DNA from 2 places in the Labrys okinawensis genome. Region 1 is predicted to be linked to the other one. Evidence: predicted binding sites of a transcription regulator. Region 1 holds the regulator's gene; the other holds the start of a gene.
The links. The regulator PhoB, encoded in region 1, activates phosphate uptake and scavenging genes when phosphate is short. The targets are predictions, from matches to a motif close to TGTCATNNANCTGTCAT.

Region 2: phnC (phosphonate ABC transporter ATP-binding protein) is a predicted target of PhoB. The motif match lies at 2,671-2,687, and genes of this name have one in related genera.

The regions. Positions count from the first base shown of each region.
Region 1 is NZ_CP178864.1:1,378,548-1,382,756, forward strand. It holds gene ACMDCR_RS06610 (YciI family protein) at 1-16, shown strand, start outside; gene ACMDCR_RS06615 (RNA polymerase sigma factor) at 32-1,264, shown strand; gene phoB (phosphate regulon transcriptional regulator PhoB) at 1,335-2,036, opposite strand; gene phoU (phosphate signaling complex protein PhoU) at 2,052-2,771, opposite strand; gene pstB (phosphate ABC transporter ATP-binding protein PstB) at 2,833-3,645, opposite strand; gene pstA (phosphate ABC transporter permease PstA) at 3,654-4,209, opposite strand, start outside.
Region 2 is NZ_CP178864.1:2,409,768-2,413,976, reverse strand. It holds gene otnK (3-oxo-tetronate kinase) at 1-904, opposite strand, end outside; gene ACMDCR_RS11365 (MaoC family dehydratase) at 941-1,414, opposite strand; gene ACMDCR_RS11360 (MaoC family dehydratase) at 1,411-1,869, opposite strand; gene ACMDCR_RS11355 (chloramphenicol acetyltransferase) at 1,874-2,518, opposite strand; gene phnC (phosphonate ABC transporter ATP-binding protein) at 2,758-3,564, shown strand; gene phnD (phosphonate ABC transporter substrate-binding protein) at 3,639-4,209, shown strand, end outside.

The DNA.
Region 1 (4,209 bases):
GATGGACGAGTATTAAGCGGCCCGACAGGCCGTGCCGCCCTCCGCCTCAAGCCTTGCCGAAAGCGTCGCCCGGCGAAGCTATGGCAAGCTGGTCGCCTTTCTGGCGGCACGCTCCGGCGACGTGGCCGGGGCGGAGGACGCGCTCGCCGATGCCTTCGCGGCGGCGCTGGAGCACTGGCCCGCGAGCGGCATCCCCGACAATCCCGAAGCCTGGCTGCTGACATCGGCCCGCCGGCGCCAGATAGACAACGCCCGCAAGACCAGGCTCCGCCTGGAGAAGGCTGACGACGTCACCAGGCAGATCGAGGAACTTGCGATGATCAGGGAGCAGGATCATGTCATTCCTGACGAGCGCCTGCGCCTGATGTTCGCCTGCGCCCATCCGGCGCTCGATGCCACCGTGCGCGCGCCATTGATCCTGCAAACGGTGCTCGGCTTCGATGCCGCCGCGATCGCCAGCGCCTTCCTGATCTCGCCGGCTGCCATGAGTCAGCGGCTGGTCAGGGCCAAGACCAAGATCAGGCAGGCCGGCATTCCCTTTCGCGTGCCCGAGCGCGAAGAACTGCCGGAGCGCCTCGATACCGTGCTGGAGGCGGTCTACGCCGTCTTCGCCGAAGGCTGGGCCGATCCGGAGGGCTCGCGGCCACGTCGGCGCAACCTTGCTGCTGAAGGCATCTGGCTCGGCCGCCTGATCGCCTCGCTGATGCCGGACGAGCCCGAAGTGCTTGGCCTGCTCGCCCTGATGCTGCATGCCGAGGCGCGCCGCGCCGCCCGCCGCAGTCCGGAGGGCGACTTCGTGCCCCTTGCTCAACAGGATACCCTGCTCTGGGACGAGGAGATGATCGAGGAGGCCGAGGCCCTGCTTGCCCGCGCGGTAAAGAGAGGGCAGATCGGCCGTTATCAGCTGGAGGCAGCGCTGCAGTCGGCCCATGCGATCCGGCGCAGGGGCCTGGCGGTGGACTGGGCGGCGATCGTGCAGCTCTACGACGCGCTCGTCCTGCTGACCCAATCCCCGGTCGCCGCCATCAATCGTGCCGTGGCGCTAGCCCATATCGAGGGCACGGAGGCCGCACTGGCGGCGTTCGACGCATTGCTGGAGGACGCTCGCCTTGCAGAGTACCAGCCCTATTGGGCGGCGCGGGCGGACCTGCTGGCACGAGCGAAACGGTTCGACGAGGCGAGGGACGCCTACATGCGTGCGATCGGGCTGGAAAGCGATCCTGCCATCCGTCGCTACCTGCAAGGGAAGATGGGGCAGGTTTAGTTGCAAGTGCCTTTCAGGGGCGCGGACATCGCGACATGCAAGTATGTCGCTGTGATATCCGCGCTCTCAATCAGCCCTGCTTCGAGAAGGTTTCGTCGAAGGAATAGCCGGCGCCGCGTACCGTGCGGATCGGATCGATCTCGCGCGTGCGGTTCATGGCCTTGCGCAGGCGGCCGACATGCACGTCAACGGTGCGCTCGTCGATATAGACGTCGCGGCCCCAGACGCTGTCGAGCAGCTGTTCGCGGGCGAAGACGCGGCCTGGTGCCTGCATCAGGAATTCCAGCAAGCGGAATTCCGTCGGCCCCAGGCGGATCTCGCGATTGCCGCGATGGACGCGCTTGGTCTCGCGGTCGAGCGAGATGTCGCCGGCCTTGAGCAGGGAGGCGACATGATCGGGCTTGGCGCGGCGCAGGAGGGCCCGCACGCGGGCCGAAAGTTCCGGCACGGAAAACGGCTTGACGACATAGTCGTCCGCGCCGGTGGCAAGGCCGCGGACACGCTCGGCCTCCTCGCCACGGGCGGTGAGCATGATCACCGGCAAGCGCTCCGTCTCTGGCCGCATACGGATGCGCCGGCACAATTCGATGCCCGACAGGCCGGGCAGCATCCAGTCCAACAGCACGAGATCGGGGACGCTCTCGCGCAACCGGATCTCGGCATCGTCGCCCCGTGCCACGCTGTCCACCTCATAGCCCTCGGCCTCGAGATTGTAGCGCAGCAGAAGGGTGAGGGCTTCTTCGTCCTCGACTATCAGAACCTTGGGAGGCATAGCCGGTTCCCCTTGTTACTTAGCCGGCACTGGAAGGTCGACGAGAGACGTACTCGTATCCGCCTTCGGACGTTCGCCGGCAGGGGATTCGCCGGTCACCAGATAATGCACGGTCTCGGCGATGTTGGTGGCATGGTCGCCGATGCGCTCGATGTTCTTGGCGCAGAACAGCAGATGTGTGCAGAAGCCGATATTGCGCGGATCTTCCATCATATAGGTCAGGAGTTCGCGGAAGAGCGAGGTGTACATGGCGTCGATCTCGCCATCCGAACGCCAGACCGAGAGTGCTTCCTCGACATTGCGCTGGGCGAAGGAGTCCAGAACCTGCTTGAGCTGCTCGAGTACGAGGTCGGCCATGTGGTCGAAGCCGCCGAAGAGCTGGTTGGGCTGCATATGGCCCTGGATGGCCACGACGCGTTTGGCGACGTTCTTGCCGAGATCGCCGATGCGCTCGAGGTCGTTGGCGACCCGCAGGGCCGAGACGATCTCGCGCAGGTCCAGCGCCAGCGGCTGGCGCTTGGCGATGATCAGGATGGCGCGTTCCTCGACCTGGCGCTGCAACTTGTCGATCGAGGCGTCGAGATCGATCACCGCCTTCGCGCGCTGGCTGTCGCGCTTGAGCAGAGCTTCCACACTGTCGGCCACGCTCTTTTCGGCAAGGCCACCCATTTCTGCGATCATGTTGCGCAACTCGCGCAATTCCTGATCGAAGGACGTAACGATGTGATCGGACATGCCGTTCTCCAAATTCCTTGTCGCCGCCGTCTATGTGCCGGCTTGAATGCCTGCCCGGGGATCAGCCGAAACGGCCGGTGATGTAATCCTGCGTGCGGCTGTCATTCGGGTTGGTGAAAATCTTGTTCGTCGCCCCGATCTCGATGAGGTCTCCGAGATAGAAGAAAGCGGTGGTGTCGGCGCTGCGCGCCGCCTGCTGCATGTTGTGGGTCACGATCACGATGGTGAAGTCGCGCTTCAATTCGTCGATCAGTTCCTCGATCTTGGCGGTCGAGATCGGGTCGAGTGCCGAGGTCGGTTCGTCGAGAAGCACTACTTCCGGCTTCACCGCGATGGTGCGGGCGATGCACAGGCGCTGCTGCTGCCCGCCGGACATGCCGAGCGCCGAGGCGTTGAGGCGGTCCTTCACTTCGTTCCACAAGGCTGCCTTGGTCAGGCACCATTCGACGCGCTGGTCCATCTCGGCCTTGGAAATGTTCTCATGCAGCCGGACGCCGAAGGAGATATTATCATAGATCGACATCGGGAAGGGCGTCGGCTTTTGGAACACCATGCCGACGCGGGCGCGCAGCACCGCCGGATCGATCTCCTTGCCGATGACATTCTGGCCGTCGAGCATGACCTTTCCCTCGGCGCGCTGGCCGGGATATAGATCATACATGCGGTTTAGCACACGCAGCAGCGTGGACTTGCCGCAGCCCGAGGGGCCGATCATCGCGGTGACCTGACGCTCGGCCACGCTCATGTTGATCTTCTTCAGCGCATGCTTCTCGCCGTAATAGAAGTCGAGGTTTTCGACCTTCAGCTTGACGGGAGCGTTGGGATCGGCAACCGGGCGGTCGGAAACCGCGATCGAGGCGTTGGGTGAGGACATGGGAGCACTCATTTCTTGGGAGCGAGCACGACGCGGGTGATGATGTTCAGGGCCAGCACGCCGATGGTGATGAGGAGGGCGCCGGCCCAGGCGATCGAGACCTGGTTGGGATCGGGGCTCTGGGCGAAGAGGTTGATCGCCAGCGGCAGGCTGGGGAAGGCGCCGCCGAGATCCAGCGTCCAGTTCGAGTTGCCGAAAGCGGTGAAGAGCAGTGGCGCGGTTTCACCGGCGGCGCGGGCCAGCGCCAGCAGGATGCCGGTGATGATCCCGGTGCGGGCCGAGCGCCAGGTGACCGCCATGATCACCTTCCACATCGGCGATCCCAGGGCGAACGCCGCCTCGCGCAGGCTGATAGGCACCAGGGTCAGCATGTCCTCGGTGGTGCGCACCACCACCGGCATGATGATGATGGCGAGCGCAATGATGCCCGCCCAGCCCGAGGACCCGCCCATCGGCACCACGATCATCAGGTAGACGAACACGCCAAGCAGGATGGATGGCGCCGACAGGAGGATGTCGTTGATGAAGCGCACGGCCTCGGCGAACTTGCTGCCGCGGCCTGCC
Region 2 (4,209 bases), 1.0 Mb from region 1:
GGCGCTCGCGCACCCAGCCCGCCGCCGCCTGCGCGGACATGCGGCCGGAAAGCAGGTCGGCTGGATCGATCCGCAAACCTTCCCCGCCATCGAGATAGGCGGCGACCTGCTGCTGCGACGCCGTGGAACAGGAACCGCACAGCACCACGCCCGGCCCGTGGGCGATCGGCAGTTCCACGGCGCGGTCCGCCAGCAGTCCCTGTGCCCGGAAATTGGCCGGCAGGCCCAAGGCGATGCCGGAACCGCCGGTGACGAGCCGGTGGCCGGCGAGGGCCTTGCCGAGGATCAGGAGGTCGTCGTCCTCGACGGCATCGGCCACGACCAGGCGCCGCCCCGCAGCCGCTTCCGCAGCGAAGGCCCGAGCGAGCGCAGCATCGCCCTCATGCACCACCCCGAGTGGAACATGACCGACCTTGCCCTTTACCTGGTAACCCAGCCAGCGCCGGATGTCGGGATCGGTCATCGGCGTAAGCGGATGCTTCTCCATGCCGGATTCGCTCAGGAGCCGGTCGCCTACGAAGAGATGACCCATGAACAGCCGCCGGCCCGTCTTGGGGAATACCGGACAGACCACCGCCACCTCCGCGCCGGTAAGATCGAGCAGCGCCTCCGCCACCGGGCCGATGTTACCCTCGGGGGTGGAATCGAAGGTGGAGCAATATTTGAAGACAAGCTGGCGGCAACCCTGCCCGAGCAGCCAGCGTGCGGCCTCCAGAGATTGCCGCACCGCATCGGCGACCGCGATCGATCGAGTCTTCAGGGCGACCACGCCCGCTTCGCAATCCGCTGGCGCCGCACCGGAGGATGCGCCGACGAACTGGATCGTCTGCATGCCACCCCTCGCAAGCGTGTTCGCGAGGTCGCTGGCGCCGGTAAAGTCGTCGGCTACCGCTCCCAAAAGCATTCTGCCTCCCTCACGGACCGCAAGCGGTCGCGCCGATCATGCGCGTCTTTCCCAGAACACCACGCCGTCAAATTTGAAGGCCTGTTCGCCATGCTGGTTCAGCGCCGAACTCAGCATGGAGACGATGCCCCATTCGGGCCGCGAGGCGCTTTCCTTCTTCGCCGTGATCTCGACGCTGTAGCGCAGCGTGTCGCCCGGACGCACGGGCTTGGCCCAAACCATGTTGCGAAAGCCCGGCGAGGGGCCGAGCTTGACCACTGGCTTGCCGAGTAGTTTCGCCCGCGCCACCTCGGTCTCCTGATGCGCCACCATGAGCTTCATCCAGATCGCGGCGACCTGCCAGCCCGAGGCGATCAGGCCGCCATAGAGGCTGGCCTCGGCGGCAGCTTCGTCGACATGAAAGCGCTGGGGGTCGTAGTCACGGGCAAACCGCTTGATGCTCTCGGCCGAGAACGTGAAAGCGCCGATCTCATCGATGTCGCCGATGGCAAGATCCTCGAAATATTTCATGGCGCCTGTCTCCGAGCGAACATGATGGAGCAGACCTGCGTGGTCACCACAGCCTTCTCGTCCGCGATCAGCTCGAACAGGAACTTGACGAAGCCGAGTTCCGGCCGGCTCTTCGAGGTCCGTGCCTCCAGCGCGGTGCGCCGGACGCTCAGCGTGACATCCGGGCGCAGCGGGACAAGCCATTTCACCTCGTCGATCCCCGGCGCGCCCATCGAGGTGGAGTTCAACAGGAAGCCATCGCAGTTGAGACGCATCATGATGGCGCAGGCATGCCAACCGGAGGCGGCGAGCCCGTTCAGCAGGGTGTCCCTCGCCGCTTCCTCATCGAGATGAAAGGGCTGGGGGTCGTATTCGCGGGCAAAGGCCAGCATGGCCTCGCGCGTCAGCTTGTAGGAACCATAGGTGACGACTTCACCGACTGGAAAATCTTCAAAATGGAGCAGGTCATCGGTCATGTGCTCAGATTGAACCGATTGCCCCGCTTACGGCAAGGGCTTCATATTTGTCGAGGAAGCCTTCGACCGGCAGGGCGCGGAAATCCGGCAGGGCGGCGTGCAGGCTTTCATGCGGCCAGTTCCACCAGGCCAGAGCTTCCAGGCGCGCCGGGACATCCCTCCCGAAGCGCTGCCGGATCGGCTTCGCCGGATTGCCTCCAACGATCATATAGGCTTCCACATCCTTGGTGATGACGGCCCCCGCCCCGACTACGGCGCCGGTGGCGATGCGACGTCCAGGGAGGACGACGGCGCCATGCCCGATCCAGACATCGTGGCCGATGGTCACGCCATGGCTGCGGCGCCAGGCGAAGAACTCCTCCTCGTCGCTCTCTCCTTCGAAATAGGCCGAGGCGCGATAGGTGAAATGGGCCTGGCTGGCACGTTGCATCGGATGGTTGCCGGGGTTGATGCGGGTGTGGGCAGCGATGGACGTGAAGCGGCCAATCTGTGCATAGGCGATGTTGGCGTCGTTGACGACATAGGAATAGTCACCGAGTTCGACCTCCAGGAGGCTGGTGCGCGCGCCGACCTCCGTATAGCGGCCCAGACGACTCGCCTTGACGGTGGCGCTGGGCTCGATGAGCGGCACAGGGCTGAGCTTGGTCACCGGCGCAAACTCCACTTGTTGGGAAGACCGGTCCCTTCCCACCGCCCGACGACATTTCGATGACGCAGGCCGGGGGCGAGTTCCGCATGTCCCGCAAGCTGCACTCAAAAATCGATTACAATTCATGATTGTGACACGTCTCGCATGGGCACGGTCATCGAAGCGTCATTCAAACGCCATCCCGCTGTAATCGGCCAGGGGTACCGACTGGCATGCTGCAATTGCGAAGGGGCGTTTCCATGCTGGCAATCGAAGGCGTTTCCCGGCGTTTTGGCGGCAAAGCCGCAGTTTCCAACGTCAATCTGGAAATAGCGCCCGGGGCCTTCATCGGTGTGATCGGCCGTTCCGGAGCCGGCAAATCAACGCTGCTGCGCATGCTGAACCGCCTTGTCGATCCGAGCGAAGGCAAGATCGTCTTCGACGGGGTCGATGTCACCGCCCTGCGCGGCCAGGCCCTGCGTGACTGGCGCGCTCGCTGCGCCATGATCTTCCAGCAGTTCAACCTCATCGGCCGCCTCGACGTGCTCACCAATGTGCTGATGGGCCGCCTGAACAAGGTTTCGACAGCCAGCGCCGTGCTGCAGCTGTGGAGCAAGGAGGACAAGGCGCTGGCCCTGTCCGCGCTCGAGCAATTCGACATTGCCAATCTCGCCGCCCAGCGCGCCGACAGCCTGTCCGGCGGCCAGCAACAGCGCGTGGCCATCGCCCGCGCACTGGTGCAGGAGCCCTCGATCATCCTGGCCGACGAGCCGATCGCCTCGCTCGACCCCCGCAACACCAAGGTGGTGATGGATGCGCTGCTGCGCATCAACAAGCATTTCGGCATCACCGTGATCTGCAACCTGCATTCGCTCGATCTTGCCCGCTCCTATTGCGACCGCCTGGTCGGCATGGCGGCAGGGCAGGTCGTGTTCGACGACGTGCCCGCCGCCCTCACCGCCGACGCCGCCCGCGAACTCTACGGCCTGGAGGCCGGCGAGGTGATGGATACCGAAACCGAAGCGAATTGGGCCGGTCAAACCAGCCCAGCCGGCGCCGCCGCCTGAGACGGGCAGCGCGCTCCACCCGAAGTAACCACAAGCGTTACCGACAAGACGTCAAATCTCGACAGGAGAGAACCATGCTTTCGCGTCGTACGCTGCTCGGCCTTGCCGCCGCGGCTTTCAGCTTCACAGCTACCGCTTCCTACGCCCAGGACTGGAAGGCCCAGTACCCGGAATTGACGCTCGCCGTCATCCCGGCCGAAAACGCCTCCACCACTGCCGACCGCTACCAGCCGCTGGCCGACTATATCGCCAAGCAGGTGGGCGTGCCCGTCAAGCTCAACATCGCCAACGACTATGCCGCGGTGATCGAAGCGCAGCGCGCCGGTTTTGCCCAGATCGCCTTCTATGGCCCGGCCTCCTATGCCCGCGCCGTAATCACCGGCGTAGGCACCGAACCGGTTGCCGTATCGCGCCACAACAATGGCCTGACCGGCTACTACTCCGTGATCTATGTGAAGGCCGACAGCCCCTATAAGACGATCGCCGACCTCAAGGGCAAGAAGCTCGCTCTGGTCGACCCCAACTCGACTTCCGGCAACAATGCACCGCGCTTCGCCCTGCATCGCGATGGCATCGACATCGACAGCTTCTTCGGTTCCAACTTCTTTGCCGGCAGCCATGACAATGCCGTCCTCGCCCTCGCCC